DNA from 3 places in the Brevibacillus sp. HB1.2 genome. Region 2 is predicted to be linked to each of the others. Evidence: riboswitches for the same ligand, from Rfam matches in the RefSeq annotation. Region 2 holds a riboswitch; each other region holds the start of a gene.
The links. Region 2 has a riboswitch for S-adenosylmethionine ahead of HPY28_RS00865 (ABC transporter permease). Riboswitches for the same ligand answer to the same signal wherever they lie in the genome.
Positions count from the first base shown of each region.

Region 1 (4,524 bases), on a different contig from region 2:
GCTGCACCGACTGCACGAACAGCAGCAGGCTTTTCAATGATGTTTGCAATGTCGGTGTACGATGCCGTTTGACCGTATGGGATTTGACGGAGTGCTTCCCAGACAGCGAGCTGAAAAGGCGTTCCAGAGAGGTCGCAATTCATGGAAAAGTGCTCGCGCGTTCCTTGCATATATTCCATCAGTTCTGTTGCAAAAGGCTTTAGCCATGGGTCGTCTTGCACCAGTGCACTTTGTGGGCGATGCTTTTCAACCCACGCTTCCAATTCAGCAAAAGGCTGGTTGACTGAGCCGACATAACAAAGTCCGGCAGCCGTTGCAGCCAAATAAATAGTCCAATCACCATGCACAAGCATTGACCAACGTACCGTCTGATCCTTCATCGTTTCCATTTCCATACGCCTCCTTTGAGCTGTGTACGCACAGTATACCTCCAGCACCTGTTCTTCGTACGTTTTTGGGAGTGGATGAGCAAGATAACGAAACGATGTCCTCTACATTCCCATTGCTTTTAACCAGCGGCGGGAGTAAGGTAGGAGAAGATAGAGGAGGAAAGATACTCGTATGACTGATCAATTAACACATTTTAATGAACAAAATCGAGCGCGGATGGTGGACGTGTCTGAGAAGGACGTCACAAAACGGGTGGCTGTAGCCGAGAGCCAAATCAGCATGAAACCCGAAACACTCGCCCGAATCCGTGAAGGTCGAATCGAAAAGGGCGATGTACTCGCAGTTGCGCAGGTAGCAGGTGTCATGGCTGCCAAAAAGACGTGGGAAATCATCCCGATGTGTCATCCGCTGCCATTGACTGGCATCGACATACAATTTGCTTTTGTAGATGAAACGACGCTTGCGATTACAGGAACCGTGAAGACGACAGGGAAAACAGGCGTCGAGATGGAGGCGTTGACCGCTGTCAGTGTAACGGCTTTGACGGTGTATGACATGTGCAAAGCCATGGATAAAGAAATGATAATCGGTCCGACCAGTCTGCAATCCAAAACAGGCGGAAAAAGCGGCGATTTCCATCGGGGTGAGAAGTAAGCCATGAGGCAAAAGTGGGAATCCTATCCGAGCAGCATTCGTTTATTGGCGATTGCTGCCGTCATTTTTTCTACCGGAATGGCGTGTATTTGGCCGCTGGTCACGATCTATATTCACAACCATCTCGGAAAGCCGCTGACTGTAGCCGGCTTCTTGTTGCTTTTAAATCAAGGCGCATTCCTGATCGGGAGTATTGTCGGCGGGATGATGTTTGACCGCTGGGGTAAAATGCGCACCATTGTTGTAGGCTCCATCGGTGGAATGATCATTTCGGTCTGTTTAGGTGTTACACAAGATTTTACCGTATATGTCCTACTGTTATTATTGAATGGTTTGTTTTATGGATCCCTTTCTCCCGTTATGAATGCGCTGGCAGTGGTTTTATGGCCGGAGGGAGGCCGTAAAGGAATCAATCTGATTTACGTCGCACTCAATGTGGGTGTAGCTGCCGGCTCTGCTTTAGGCGGCTTCTTGGCAAGCGTTTCGTTTGCTTGGACGTTTTTCGGAAATGCGATCACACAAGTAATTGTGCTGACGATGTTTATGCTCATTTTGCCGCGTCAGTTAAAACTGGCAGAGCAAAAACGTCAATTGCAGACGACTGCTCCCGAACAAGCAGAGGGAGAACTTATACGAGAACCACAGCAAGAGACCAAGGTCGTATGGGGAGCATTGCTGCTCTTATGCGGAGGATTGCTCATTAGCTGGATTGTCTATGTACAATGGACAACGGTGCTGTCGACCTATATGCAATCCCTGGGCATTTCACTCCGTCAATACAGTCTGTTGTGGACGCTGAACGGCGGTTTGATCCTGTTTGGTCAACCATTGATTGCGTGGGTCATACGACGCTTTGCCCGTACGCTAAAAGCACAAATGCTCTTGGGCGCTTATATTTTTGCCATGTCGATGTTGATTTTGTCTCAATCAACGGTTTATGCAGGCTTTGTTGCAGGCATGTTCATCATGACGCTGGGAGAAATGCTCGTGTGGCCAGCGGTGCCGGCAGTAGCGGCACAGTTTACGCCAGAGGGACGAGAAGGCTTCATTCAAGGTCTGATTGCAGGGACTGGATCTGCTGGGCGGATGCTCGGACCACTTCTCGGCGCCTTCATTTTCCAATCGATTCATGCGCAGGGACTATTGTTCGTGATGGCGGGCTTGTGTCTGTTGTCTGTCGCATTCTTTGCCTTCCACACATCTTTTCAAAAAAGAAGGCATCAGGTACCCTTACAGAATCAAGCATCTTGACACGGTTTACGTGCTCAAGTAGTATGATATAGACGAAAAAACAGTATATTCCGTGTGTTTGACTTATTCAGAGAGGTGGAGGGACTGGCCCTATGAAGCCCGGCAGCGGATCTGTTCTATGCGATGGACAGATGCTGTGCCAATTCCAGCAGGATTTTTTCCTGACAGATAAGGACGTGACCAAGCTGATCTCCCCCTTTTTCTGTATGGAAAAAGGGGGTTTTACTGTATTGGGCCCAAGAAAGGAATGGAAGAAAGATGCGCATTCAACCCTCCGACATGATTGATCGACTCCCTACCCAGTTTTTTGCGACCCTGGTGGCAAAAGTAAACAAGGTCATTGCGCAAGGCCATGACGTCATAAACCTAGGGCAGGGCAATCCTGATTTGCCGACACCGCCACACATTATTGAAGAATTACAGGCGCAAGCGGCACAACCACTCCATCACAAATATCCGCCTTTTCAGGGACGCGTGGAACTGAAGCAGGCAGTGGCTCATTGGTATAAGCAAGAATTTGATGTGGACCTCGATCCGGAGGAAGAAGTCGCGATATTGTTCGGCAGCAAAACCGGACTCGTAGAGATTTGCCAAGTCCTTATGAATGCAGGCGATGTTGCACTGGTTCCAGACCCAGGCTATCCGGATTATTGGTCGGGTGTTGCTGTCGTAGACGGACGGATGGTCATGATGCCGTTGAAGGCGGAAAATGACTTCTTGCCTGACTACAGCCAGCTCTCCCAAACTGATTTGGATCGAGCGAAACTGATGTTTCTCAACTATCCGAACAATCCGACAGCAGTTAATGCACCACTCGAGTTTTATGAGGAAACCATTCGTTTTGCTCGAAAACATGAAATCGTTGTTTGCCACGACTTCGCCTACGGGGCGATCAGCTATGACGGGAAAAAGCCAGTCAGCTTCATGCAGGTTCCGGGTGCAAAAGAAGTGGGTGTAGAATTTTATACCTTGTCCAAAACGTACAACATGGCAGGCTGGCGTGTTGGTGCTATGGTAGGAAATCGCGAGCTGGTTCGTCTGATTAATCTCATTCAGGACCATTACTTCGTCAGTCTGTTCGGAGCGGTACAGATGGCGGCAGCCAAAGCGATGACGGAGTCACAGCAGTGCGTTCGCGATCTCGTTGCTGTCTACGAAAGCCGCCGCAATGCTTTGTACTCCAATCTGCATCGGATTGGCTGGCAGGCGCCACCATCTCAAGGGTCGTTTTTTGCTTGGCTTCCTGTTCCAAGCGGCTTCACATCCGTGGAGTTCTCTGACCTGCTTTTGGAAAAAGCGCATGTCGTCGTAGCGCCAGGAAATGGCTTTGGTCCGACAGGTGAGGGTTATGTGCGAGCGGCTTTGTTATCAAATGAAGAGCGTCTCGCAGAAGCGGTTCAGCGAATTGAGCGGTTGGGGTTATTTACGAAAACAAAATAAAGGCGAGGTAATTGGGTCACACTACCATACAAATGGAGTGTGGCTTTTTTATTCTAGAATAAAAATCATTCTCATTATTGACAGATAATGATTTTCATTATACGATGGCATTGTTAATGATAATTAGTCTCATCGAGAGCGGGAGGGTACCATGCGCTATCAGATTAACGGTTACACGGATATGTATACGGTGATCGCCAACGAGCGGAAAATCGGCGGAGCCATTGAAGCAGGACAGATTCGCCTGCGGACGGGAGAAGTTTACGCCAATGCTGTTCTCACTCGTTTGGAAATGTCAGGTGCGCATTTTTGCTCGATCGGTTTTGTTACGGAAGAAGGCAAAAGACTGATTGTCCATGTGAATGATATCAGCATGATCGCTGATGCTCGTCACGTCAACGTTTGTGAGCTGACGAATGAAGGCATGAGAGTGGAGAAATCCGCAGAGAGACTGAAGCGATTGAAACGTCTCTGTGAACTGAATGAAGGCAGCTGTACGCCGACCTTCCAGGAAGAGGCATTGCTGTTGGCAAACGATATTGGCATGGAAGAAGCGTCCACGCACGTAGACCTCTCTTTCCTCCCACACACAGAGAAACCGCGTGTGTTTCGCATCGCCTAGGAAGATATAGCCCATACATATTGGACCCCTTTTCGTTTGAGACGAAGAGGGGTTTTTTGCATGCAGTGTGTCAAGACTAACGATTGAACAACCGCTCGACATAGTCAAAACCTATCCACTCATAGCTACCAAGGATTGGACTTACGAGAGGGAGAGTGATAAAACAA
Region 1 covers NZ_JABMIU010000009.1:69,838-74,361, reverse strand. The annotation lists gene HPY28_RS19895 (methylated-DNA--[protein]-cysteine S-methyltransferase) at 1-389, opposite strand, end outside; gene moaC (cyclic pyranopterin monophosphate synthase MoaC) at 562-1,044, shown strand; gene HPY28_RS19885 (MFS transporter) at 1,048-2,295, shown strand; SAM riboswitch class I at 2,356-2,470, shown strand; gene HPY28_RS19880 (pyridoxal phosphate-dependent aminotransferase) at 2,554-3,735, shown strand; gene HPY28_RS19875 (hypothetical protein) at 3,887-4,357, shown strand.
Region 1: linked by a shared signal. The riboswitch ahead of HPY28_RS19880 (pyridoxal phosphate-dependent aminotransferase) and the one ahead of HPY28_RS00865 (ABC transporter permease) in region 2 are both predicted to bind S-adenosylmethionine.

Region 2 (4,524 bases):
ATCGGCAACGGGCAGCGAACGGGCAACCGACAGGCGGACGAAACAGATCCGGTGGTGTCCCTTCGATGGGGATCAGCCGCTCTTTTTTACCTGCATCGAGACGTGGCACAGACTGCAACAGCCCTTGTGTGTAGGGATGGCGTGGGTTGTCAAAGATCTCTCCCACCGGGCCGCTTTCCACCACTACGCCTGCGTACATGACCGCTACATGGTCGGCCACCTCTGCGACGACGCCCAAATCATGGGTGATCAAAATGATCGACGTGTTCAATTGTTCCTGCAACTCTTTCATCAGACGAAGGATCTGTGCCTGAATGGTCACGTCGAGCGCAGTCGTCGGTTCGTCGGCGATAACTAACTGCGGTTGGCAGGCCAGCGCCATGGCGATTCCGACACGCTGCCGCATGCCTCCGCTTAGCTCGTGAGGATACTGCTCAAATCGCCTCGCCGCCTCCGGAATGCCTACCCTTACAAGCAGTTTCAGCGTCTCTTCCTTTGCTTCTGTCTTCGTCTGCTTTCGATGTTTGATCAGGCCTTCCGCAATCTGCTGGCCGATTTTCATCGTTGGATTCAGCGAGGTCATCGGGTCCTGGAAGATCATACCGATCTGCGACCCGCGAACCTGCTGCCATTCCAGCTTCGTCAGCCCAGTCAGTTCACGCCCGCGAAACCGAATGCTGCCGTCTTTTACCTGACCGGATCGCGGAGGAATCATTCCCATCAATGCCCGGGCGGTCACACTTTTTCCGCAGCCGCTTTCTCCGACAATTGCCAACGTCTCCCCCTCCTTCACAGAAAAGGAAACCCCTCTTACCGCCTGCACCTCTCCACCGTACGTGCGAAAGGAGACGCGCAACTGATCTACTTCCAACAATGGCTTCACGATGTACTCCTCCTCATTTCCTGATCCGCGGGTCCAGTGCGTCCTGCAAACCGTCCCCGAGCGCGTTGCACGCGAACATGGTAAGGGAAATCATGAATCCCGGAAAAAACAGCCGCCACCACTGTCCGCTCAGCATAACTGCCAGCGCGTCGTTGGCCATGGTTCCCCAGCTGGCGGTTGGTGCCTGAACTCCCAGCCCAAGAAAGCTGAGAAACGATTCTGCGAAAATCGCATGTGGTATCGTAAAGGTCAAGTTCACGATGATGACGCCGATCGTATTCGGCAACAGATGTTTCATGATGATTTTGGCATGAGAGGTACCCAGCTTTTCTGCAGCCAGCACAAACTCCTGACGCTTGATCTGCATGATCTGCCCTCTGACCAGACGGGCCATGCCGACCCAGCCGGTTAGTGAAAGGGCAATAATGATCGTTGCGAGTCCAGGCTCCAGAACCACCATCAGCAGGATTACCACCAGGAGATACGGAATGCTGTACAGAATTTCAGCCAATCGCATCAGGATGTTGTCCACACGGTCGCCCAGCTTGTTCCTCCCTGCCATATAACCGGATATCCCGCCGATGCAAACGCCGATCACTAGGTCGATGGCAGCTGCCGCCACACCAATAAATAAAGAGATTTGACCGCCTACCCAGGTACGTGCCCACATGTCCCGACCCAAGTCATCCGATCCAAACCAGTGCTCGCCCGACAGTGGCAGATTTCCCTTCGTCAATGACTGTTCATGCGGGCTGTGGGGAACGATCATCGGCCCGATGATGGAGAGGGTCACCACTGCCAAGAGAAGGAAGAACCCGAGCATTGCCAGCTTGTTGCGGAATACTCGCTGCAATACCTCCTGCCAATACCCAAGACTGGGACGTTCCCGAATTTCCTCGGATAGCCGGGTTCGGTCTACTGGTCGAAACAGCGAATCCAGTTGTGTTGCCTGATTGGCCATAACGCTACTTCCCTCCACTCGTCAATCTGATGCGCGGGTCAATCACCCGATACAGCAGGTCGATGATGTACAACGTAAAAATGAGGACAAAGCTGTAAAATACTGTGGTGCCCAAAATAACAGGGTAATCGCGGTTAAAAATACTTTCCACGAAGTATTTGCCGAGCCCGGGAATGGCAAAAATCTTTTCCACCACAAAGGTTCCGGTCATCAGGTTGGCAAACAGCGGACCGATAAAGGTAAGAACCGGCAATATGGCATTGCGCATCCCGTGTCTAACGACAATAGAAAAGGTGCCAAGCCCTTTCGCCTCCGCTGTGCTTATGTATTCCTGTTGCCAAACCTCAAGCATGCTGGCTCGTACGAAACGAGCGATAATGGCGAGCGGACCGATAGCGAGCGCAAGCGTTGGAAGAATCGAGTGTTCCCAGCTCCCCCACGCAGCAACGGGAAACAGCTCCCATTTGACCGCCAAGTACTTGATCAACAGTGGCGCCAGAATAAAACTGGGGACGGAGATCCCGATGATGGCTGCAAACATAGACAAGAAATCCAGCGTTCGATTGTGATAGAGTGCCGCTACGATTCCCAGTGTGATTCCACCTGCTAGCGCGACAATAAACGACTGGAGTCCCAGAATAGCCGATGCGGGAAATCCTTCTGCAATCAGCGTGTTCACATCCCTCGTCTTGGACTGGATAGAGGGCCCCAAGTCAAATTGCAGCAATCCTTTCAGATAGAGCAGGTACTGTACCGTGATTGGCTGATCCAGGTTGTACTCCGCCCGCATGTTCTTTACCACTTCTTCTGGAAGCATTTTGGCGTCAGACGCGAACGGGTCACCCGGAATCAGGTGCATGGTCACAAACGTTACCGTGACAATGATCCACAGCGTAACGATCATGAGAAAGCCACGCTTGACCGCATAATGAAGCACGTTGTTTCCTCCTTCACATAACACATAGTAAAAAGATATGAATACTAAGAATTATAAATATAGAAAACCCCTCTCCGAAAAGAAGAGGGGCGATTACACGGTTCCCACCTTCTCATCTCGCAGAATAACTCCGCAGGAATTAGCACCGTAAGGTCAATCAGACCAAGGTTGCCGGGTTTCATCGGGCCAGCCCCTCCACCACTCTCGATAAGAATGTTCTATGAAATTTAATTTCATCGTAAAATTCTTTTTTATCTTATCATTTTACTCGGATATGTCAATGCTGTTCAATGACAATTGATTTTTCTTTATAATTTATGGAAAAAGTAAATCTTCACACACGTGTGGATATAAGGATGTCAGCCCAAATCTTAATTGTGGTAGCTAGGATCAACAAGGCAAGAATGGTCTGGAGAATCCGGGTGCCCAAACGTTTGCTGACCTTCGTACCGAGTGGCGCTGCCATGATGCTGGCGATTACCATGATCACGGATGGCCACAGCAATATGTCCCCTGCCATCCATTTCCCTATCGTCGAACCGATGGAAGAAAAAAAAGTGATGGCAAGAGATGAAGCAATCGTAACTCTTGTCGGAATCTTGAGGATGGTCAGCATGATGGGAACCAAAATAAAAGCGCCAGCTGCCCCGACAATTCCGGAGGCGCCTCCGACAATCAAAGCGGATAATACGGCTGTTGGTTTATGAAAGATAACCTCGGTCTGTTCACGTCCGTCCATCCGCTTTTTTGGCAGAAACATCAAGATTACAGCAATGGTGGCCAAGATGGCGTAAACGATATTGATAGCATCTGCCGAAAGAAATTTTCCTCCATACCCTCCAAGCAAGCTCCCAACAATAATGGCACTTCCCATATACGCAACGAGCTGGTAATGAATAAGCTTATCTTTGCGCAGAGTCCAAACAGCAGCTAGGGTGGCAAAAAATACTTGGACTGCACTTATTCCGGATACTTCGTGAGCTGTGTAAGCAACGAATCCAAGGGCGGGCGGAATGTACAGAAGCATCGGATACTTGATGATGGAGCCCCCGATTCCGACGACACCAGAGATAAATGATCCCGCGAAACCGATAACAAACAGTGTGATCACAAGGTCGATAGTCATACGCTCACCCTTTGCAATACCTCGCTTCGTTTTATCCTCGTTCTACGATTGCCAAGCCGTCTATTTGCCATTTCAAGATTCCGCCGCTCAAATTCATGACATCCTTGAATCCGTTTGCTTTTAGAATGCTTGCGGCAATAGCGGATCGGGCACCGGAACGGCACTGTACGAGAAGCGGCTTATCGAGAGGAATCTCATCCAGCCGCTTGGCGAGCGTACCGAGCATGATGTGCTGTGCATCCGGAATGTGTCCTTCCTTCCACTCAGCCAGATTCCGTACATCTACTACGTGTACTTCTCCCTTTTCCACCCGTTCTGCAATCTCCAACGGTGTTACCTCTTCGATTGTCTCGAGCGAAGACACTTCCCTTTCCATTAACTTGCCACTGTCGATAAAGCCTGTGACATAATCAATCCCTACGGCATGCAAGGCCTGCAAAATCCCGTCCAGATCATCTGGGGTGGCCATGAAGTGAACCGGGCGATCGTAATCGACAATCCAGCCCGCCCAGTTGGCAAATGACTTGTTAAAAGGAATGTGAAGTGTTCCCGCCAGATGCCCCTTCGCAAATTTCTGGAAAGGACGCGTATCAATAATCTGTCCGTTTTCCAGCGAT
Region 2 covers NZ_JABMIU010000001.1:179,388-183,911, forward strand. The annotation lists gene HPY28_RS00855 (ABC transporter ATP-binding protein) at 1-883, opposite strand, end outside; gene HPY28_RS00860 (ABC transporter permease) at 897-1,844, opposite strand; gene HPY28_RS00865 (ABC transporter permease) at 1,849-2,781, opposite strand; SAM riboswitch class I at 2,891-2,995, opposite strand; gene HPY28_RS00870 (sulfite exporter TauE/SafE family protein) at 3,116-3,907, opposite strand; gene HPY28_RS00875 (MBL fold metallo-hydrolase) at 3,939-4,524, opposite strand, start outside.

Region 3 (4,524 bases), on a different contig from region 2:
CCCAGAAATTGCATAGTAAAGCGTGAGGGGAGGGACAAACGTGGAAGGATTCGGAGAAAGCATGCTCGTCATCGGGCGCGTATGTACGATTATTCCTTTATTACTGCTGGTCACCTTGTTCATGGGCAAGCGCTCGAATGGAAAAAGGCACAGTCCCTCTGCAAAACCTGCAAGAAGTTACTGTGCCTTATATGGGAGCATAATGGTGAACTTGGTTCCTACTCGTGGCTTGCTTGATACATTGACCGTTCCGCCAATCGCATGAATGACATGATAGGAATACGTCAAACCAAGACCAGTTCCAGTTGTTTTCGTAGAAAAGTAAATCGTTCCAAGACGGCTGATCTGTCCTGCATCCATGCCGACACCGTTATCCTTGATGACCAACAGTGCTTTGTTTCGCTCGATGAGCAAGTCCAGGGAGACTTTTCCGTCCGAAATATCCGAGCACGCCTCGATGGCATTTTTGATGAAATTCACCAACACTTGCTTGAACTCGTCTGGATTGGCCTTGATCGTCACAGGTCTCTCAAAGTCTTGCAGCGTAAGCTCTACGTTGTGCATATTGGCAAAAGGGAGCATCACTTCGCGGATGGCATGCAGATGCTCGCTAACATTAATGATCTCATGTCGTTCCTTGAGCGGCTTGGAAATCGCAAGGTATTCGGTCAAAATGGCTTCTGTCCGTTGGATCTCGTCGAGACTGATGCGAATGTATTGATCGATTTTCACCAAATTTTCCGGGGATTCCTGTATTAATTTCAAAAAGCCTTTGACAGCTGTCAGCGGATTGCGAACCTCGTGTGCGAGCGATGCAGCAACATGGCTCATCGTCTGGATTTTTTCGTTTTGCGCGTGGCGAATAAACAGCTCCTTATCCGAAACACATTTGCTGAAAAGCGACATTAACAACCAGAGGCCGAAAAAGTTCTGAATAGGAATCACTATGGTGTAGTAAACGAGGTGTTGAGTTACATACGTGGGAAAAAAGTAATAAGTAGTCCCTAAAGCAACCGTAGAAAAAATCGCACTCGTCATAAAAAGATACAGTGTTTTCCGATAACTGGCTTTGTAGTGTCGATACAAAAAGAGTGACAAGACAAAATTGACTGTAAGGATCAGCAGCGCAACCCATGTTCCTTCTCCACCTAGGTAGTACCGATAAACCAAGGCTTCAATCAGAAGGAGCAAGGCAATCTCGATTCCGCCATAAACCAGTCCGAAAAGAATGATGACATGTCGGATATCAAAGAACATGCCATTGGTGACGCTCGGGGCGAAGGTCATCGCGAGAAACATGCAGGCTGAGCTGGTGAAGACAATAAAGGAACGGCTGTAGTTCCTCATTTTGTCACGGTAATAGATGTTGAAAAACACAAACGGGATAATGGCGAAAAACCATTGAAGAATAACTTCTTTTAATAGACTCATGTAGCATCCCCATCGCAAATATTTGCTAGGCTTGTATCAATCTACGATAATTCGACAAGACACAACAAAATCCCTCTCGTTGTTACAGAACAAACTGGAATATTTATCAAGAAAATTCTTTCGGTAAACCTAGTTGACAGATAGGTAATTGCCAGATTATATTCTGTATATACTTATACAAACGTTCCGAAAATAGAAACTACTCTTATCAAGAGATGGCTGAGGGAATGGCCCTATGAAGCCCGGCAACCTAGCACGAGAGATTGTGTTCTTTCGAGCCAAGGTGCTAACTCCAACAGGTAGAATACCTGACAGATAAGAGGCGAGAATCTTGTCGATTTTTGTCCTCTTTCTCTGTGAAAGAGGATTTTTTGCTTTTATCATTTGTTTTCAAAGAGAAAAAGGGGGAACATTTGCGATGAAAAAGAAACTGGGATTACTGACTTCACTTATTGTGGCTGCGTCCGTTCTCGTTACGGCATGCGGCGGAGGAACAAGCACCGGAACCGGTAGCACGAACCAGTCAGGTGGGGAGAACGCGAAGAGAATCGCATTAATCATGCGTCAAAACGTAGGAACGTTCTCCGCACAATACATCAATGGCGTGAAGACAGAGGTGGAGAAAAACGGCGGTGAGTTGACCGTATTCAACGCGGATACCGATCTGGCAAAAATGGCGTCCAACCTCGATGCGGCTGTGAACCAAAAGTTTGATGGCATTCTGATCGACCATGGTACGGCAGAAGCGTTGCAGCAGGGTACGCAAAAGGCCGTGGATAAAAAAATTCCGGTTGTCCTGTTTGATACAGACATCAACATTCCGGGTGTGCCAGTTGTGGCGCAGGATGACAACAAGTTGGCAGAGCTGAGCCTGGAGAAGCTGGCTGCAGATACAAATGGCAAAGGCAGCATCGTAAAAATTTGGGTAGCTGGCTTTGCGCCTATGGAAAAACGCCAAGTGACGTATGAAGCTTTCCAGAAGAAATACCCGGACATCAAAGAGATTGCTGCATTCGGTTCTGCTACCAATAATACGGCACTCGATACACAAACGCAGATGGAAGCGATCTTGAAAAAGTATCCCAACAAAGGCGACATCACAGCAGTATGGGCGGCATGGGATGAATTTGCCAAAGGGGCGACACGTGCCATCCAGCAAGCAGGCCGTACGGAAATCAAAGTATACTCCATCGATTTGAGCGATGAGGATCTGCAAATGATCCAGGCGGAAAACTCTCCTTGGACAGCGACGGCAGCGGTAGACCCATCCAATATCGGGCGCATCCATGCCCAAACCGTGTTCCAAAAAATCAAAGGCGAGCAAGTGCCAGACAACGTGAAGCTGAATCCAGTGCTGGTGAAACAGGAAGACCTGCCGAAGGATAAGAAAGTAACGATGGGCGACCTGTCCCAATACGTACAAGATTGGGGCAAGTAAGAACCAAATTGGCTTTTCCCGTTGATCTGTATCCGTCAACGGGATTTTTCCTTATAGAGGTTGGAACACGCAGGTAAACAGGAGGTGTGAAAAATGTCCACATTGCAGATGAAAGGGATGGCGAAGCAGTTTTCTGGGGTTCCTGCCCTGCGATCCGTCGATTTTGAGGTGCGCGCTGGAGAGGTTCATGCACTTCTCGGTGCTAATGGTGCGGGAAAGAGTACCCTGATGAAAATTCTCACGGGAGCGTATCAGGCAGATGGAGGTACGATCACCATCGATGGACAGGCCGTGTCGATTCAATCTCCGCAGGACGCCAAAGCACAGGGCATTCAATGTGTATATCAGGAAGTGGACACCGCCTTGATCCCGTATTTGAGCGTTGCTGAAAACATATTGGCGGGCCAGCTCGTCCAGGCGAAAACCAAGGGACTAATCAACTGGCAGAGCTTGTACAACGAATCGGAGCAGATTTTAAAAAACTTCGGCTTCTCTATTCCGGTGAGGATGCTCGTCGAAGAATGTACGCTGTCGGAAAAGCAATTGATTTTGATTGCACGGGCTACCGTTCAAAAGGCGAAGTACGTCATTTTCGATGAACCGACGGCGCCGTTGAGCACAAAGGAGAGCGAACGGCTGTTTCAAATCATTGCGCAGTTGAAAAATGCTGGAGTCGGGATCATTTATATCTCCCACAGGTTGCCGGAAATCTTTGAAATCTGTGATCGGATCACCATCATGCGCGATGGACAACATGTCGTGACCACAGACACGGCGAAGACCAATATGGACGAAGTGATCGCGAACATGCTGGGCAAAAGCTTTGACGAGGAGTTCCCGAAGATGGAAGTGCCGATTGGCGAAACGATTTTTGAGGCGGCAGGTGTGGCTGGTGGCAAAGTACGAGGAGTCGACCTGCGAGTTCACGAGGGAGAGATCGTGGGTGTCGTCGGTCTGGTTGGGGCAGGGAAGACTGAGCTCGCCCGATTGCTCTTCGGTGCGGATGAGGCAAAGGCCGGTGCCATTCGATTGCATGGAACACGTATCCAACTACGCTCGCCAAAAGACGCCGTCGATGCAGGGATCGTACTCGTCCCGGAGGAAAGGCGAAAAGAAGGAATTTTCGTAGAGGAGTCGGTACAGAACAACCTGTCTGTCGCCTCGTTGAAAAAGAAGTCCTGGCTCGGTTTTATCAAAAGAGGGACGGAAGCGGCTAACGCAAGAGAGCTGGTGCAGCGCCTTGGTGTAAAAACAGCCGATATCAAGCAGCTGGTCGGTTTTCTCAGCGGCGGAAACCAGCAAAAAGTCGCTATCGGCAAATGGCTGGATACAAACGCTCACCTCTTTATGTTTGACGAGCCGACAAAAGGGGTGGATATCGGCGCGAAAAGCGATATTTACCGTCTGATCGGAAATCTCGCTGAGCAGAAAAAGGGCGTTCTGTATTTCTCCTGTGAGTTTCAGGAAGTCATCGGAATCGCAGACCGGATTCTCGTCATGTTCGAGGGCAAAATCGTGAAGGAATTGAGTCGCGAGGAAGCAACACAAGAGCTGATTATGTACTACGCAAGCGGAGGTGAATAACGTGGCAGATAAAAAGTTTAGCTTATTTGATTTTGTTTATAAATACGGAACGGTTGCCGTCATTGTCATTG
Region 3 covers NZ_JABMIU010000008.1:35,627-40,150, reverse strand. The annotation lists gene HPY28_RS18585 (ATP-binding protein) at 178-1,431, opposite strand; SAM riboswitch class I at 1,634-1,753, shown strand; gene HPY28_RS18580 (sugar ABC transporter substrate-binding protein) at 1,850-2,869, shown strand; gene HPY28_RS18575 (sugar ABC transporter ATP-binding protein) at 2,963-4,453, shown strand; gene HPY28_RS18570 (ABC transporter permease) at 4,455-4,524, shown strand, end outside.
Region 3: linked by a shared signal. The riboswitch ahead of HPY28_RS18580 (sugar ABC transporter substrate-binding protein) and the one ahead of HPY28_RS00865 (ABC transporter permease) in region 2 are both predicted to bind S-adenosylmethionine.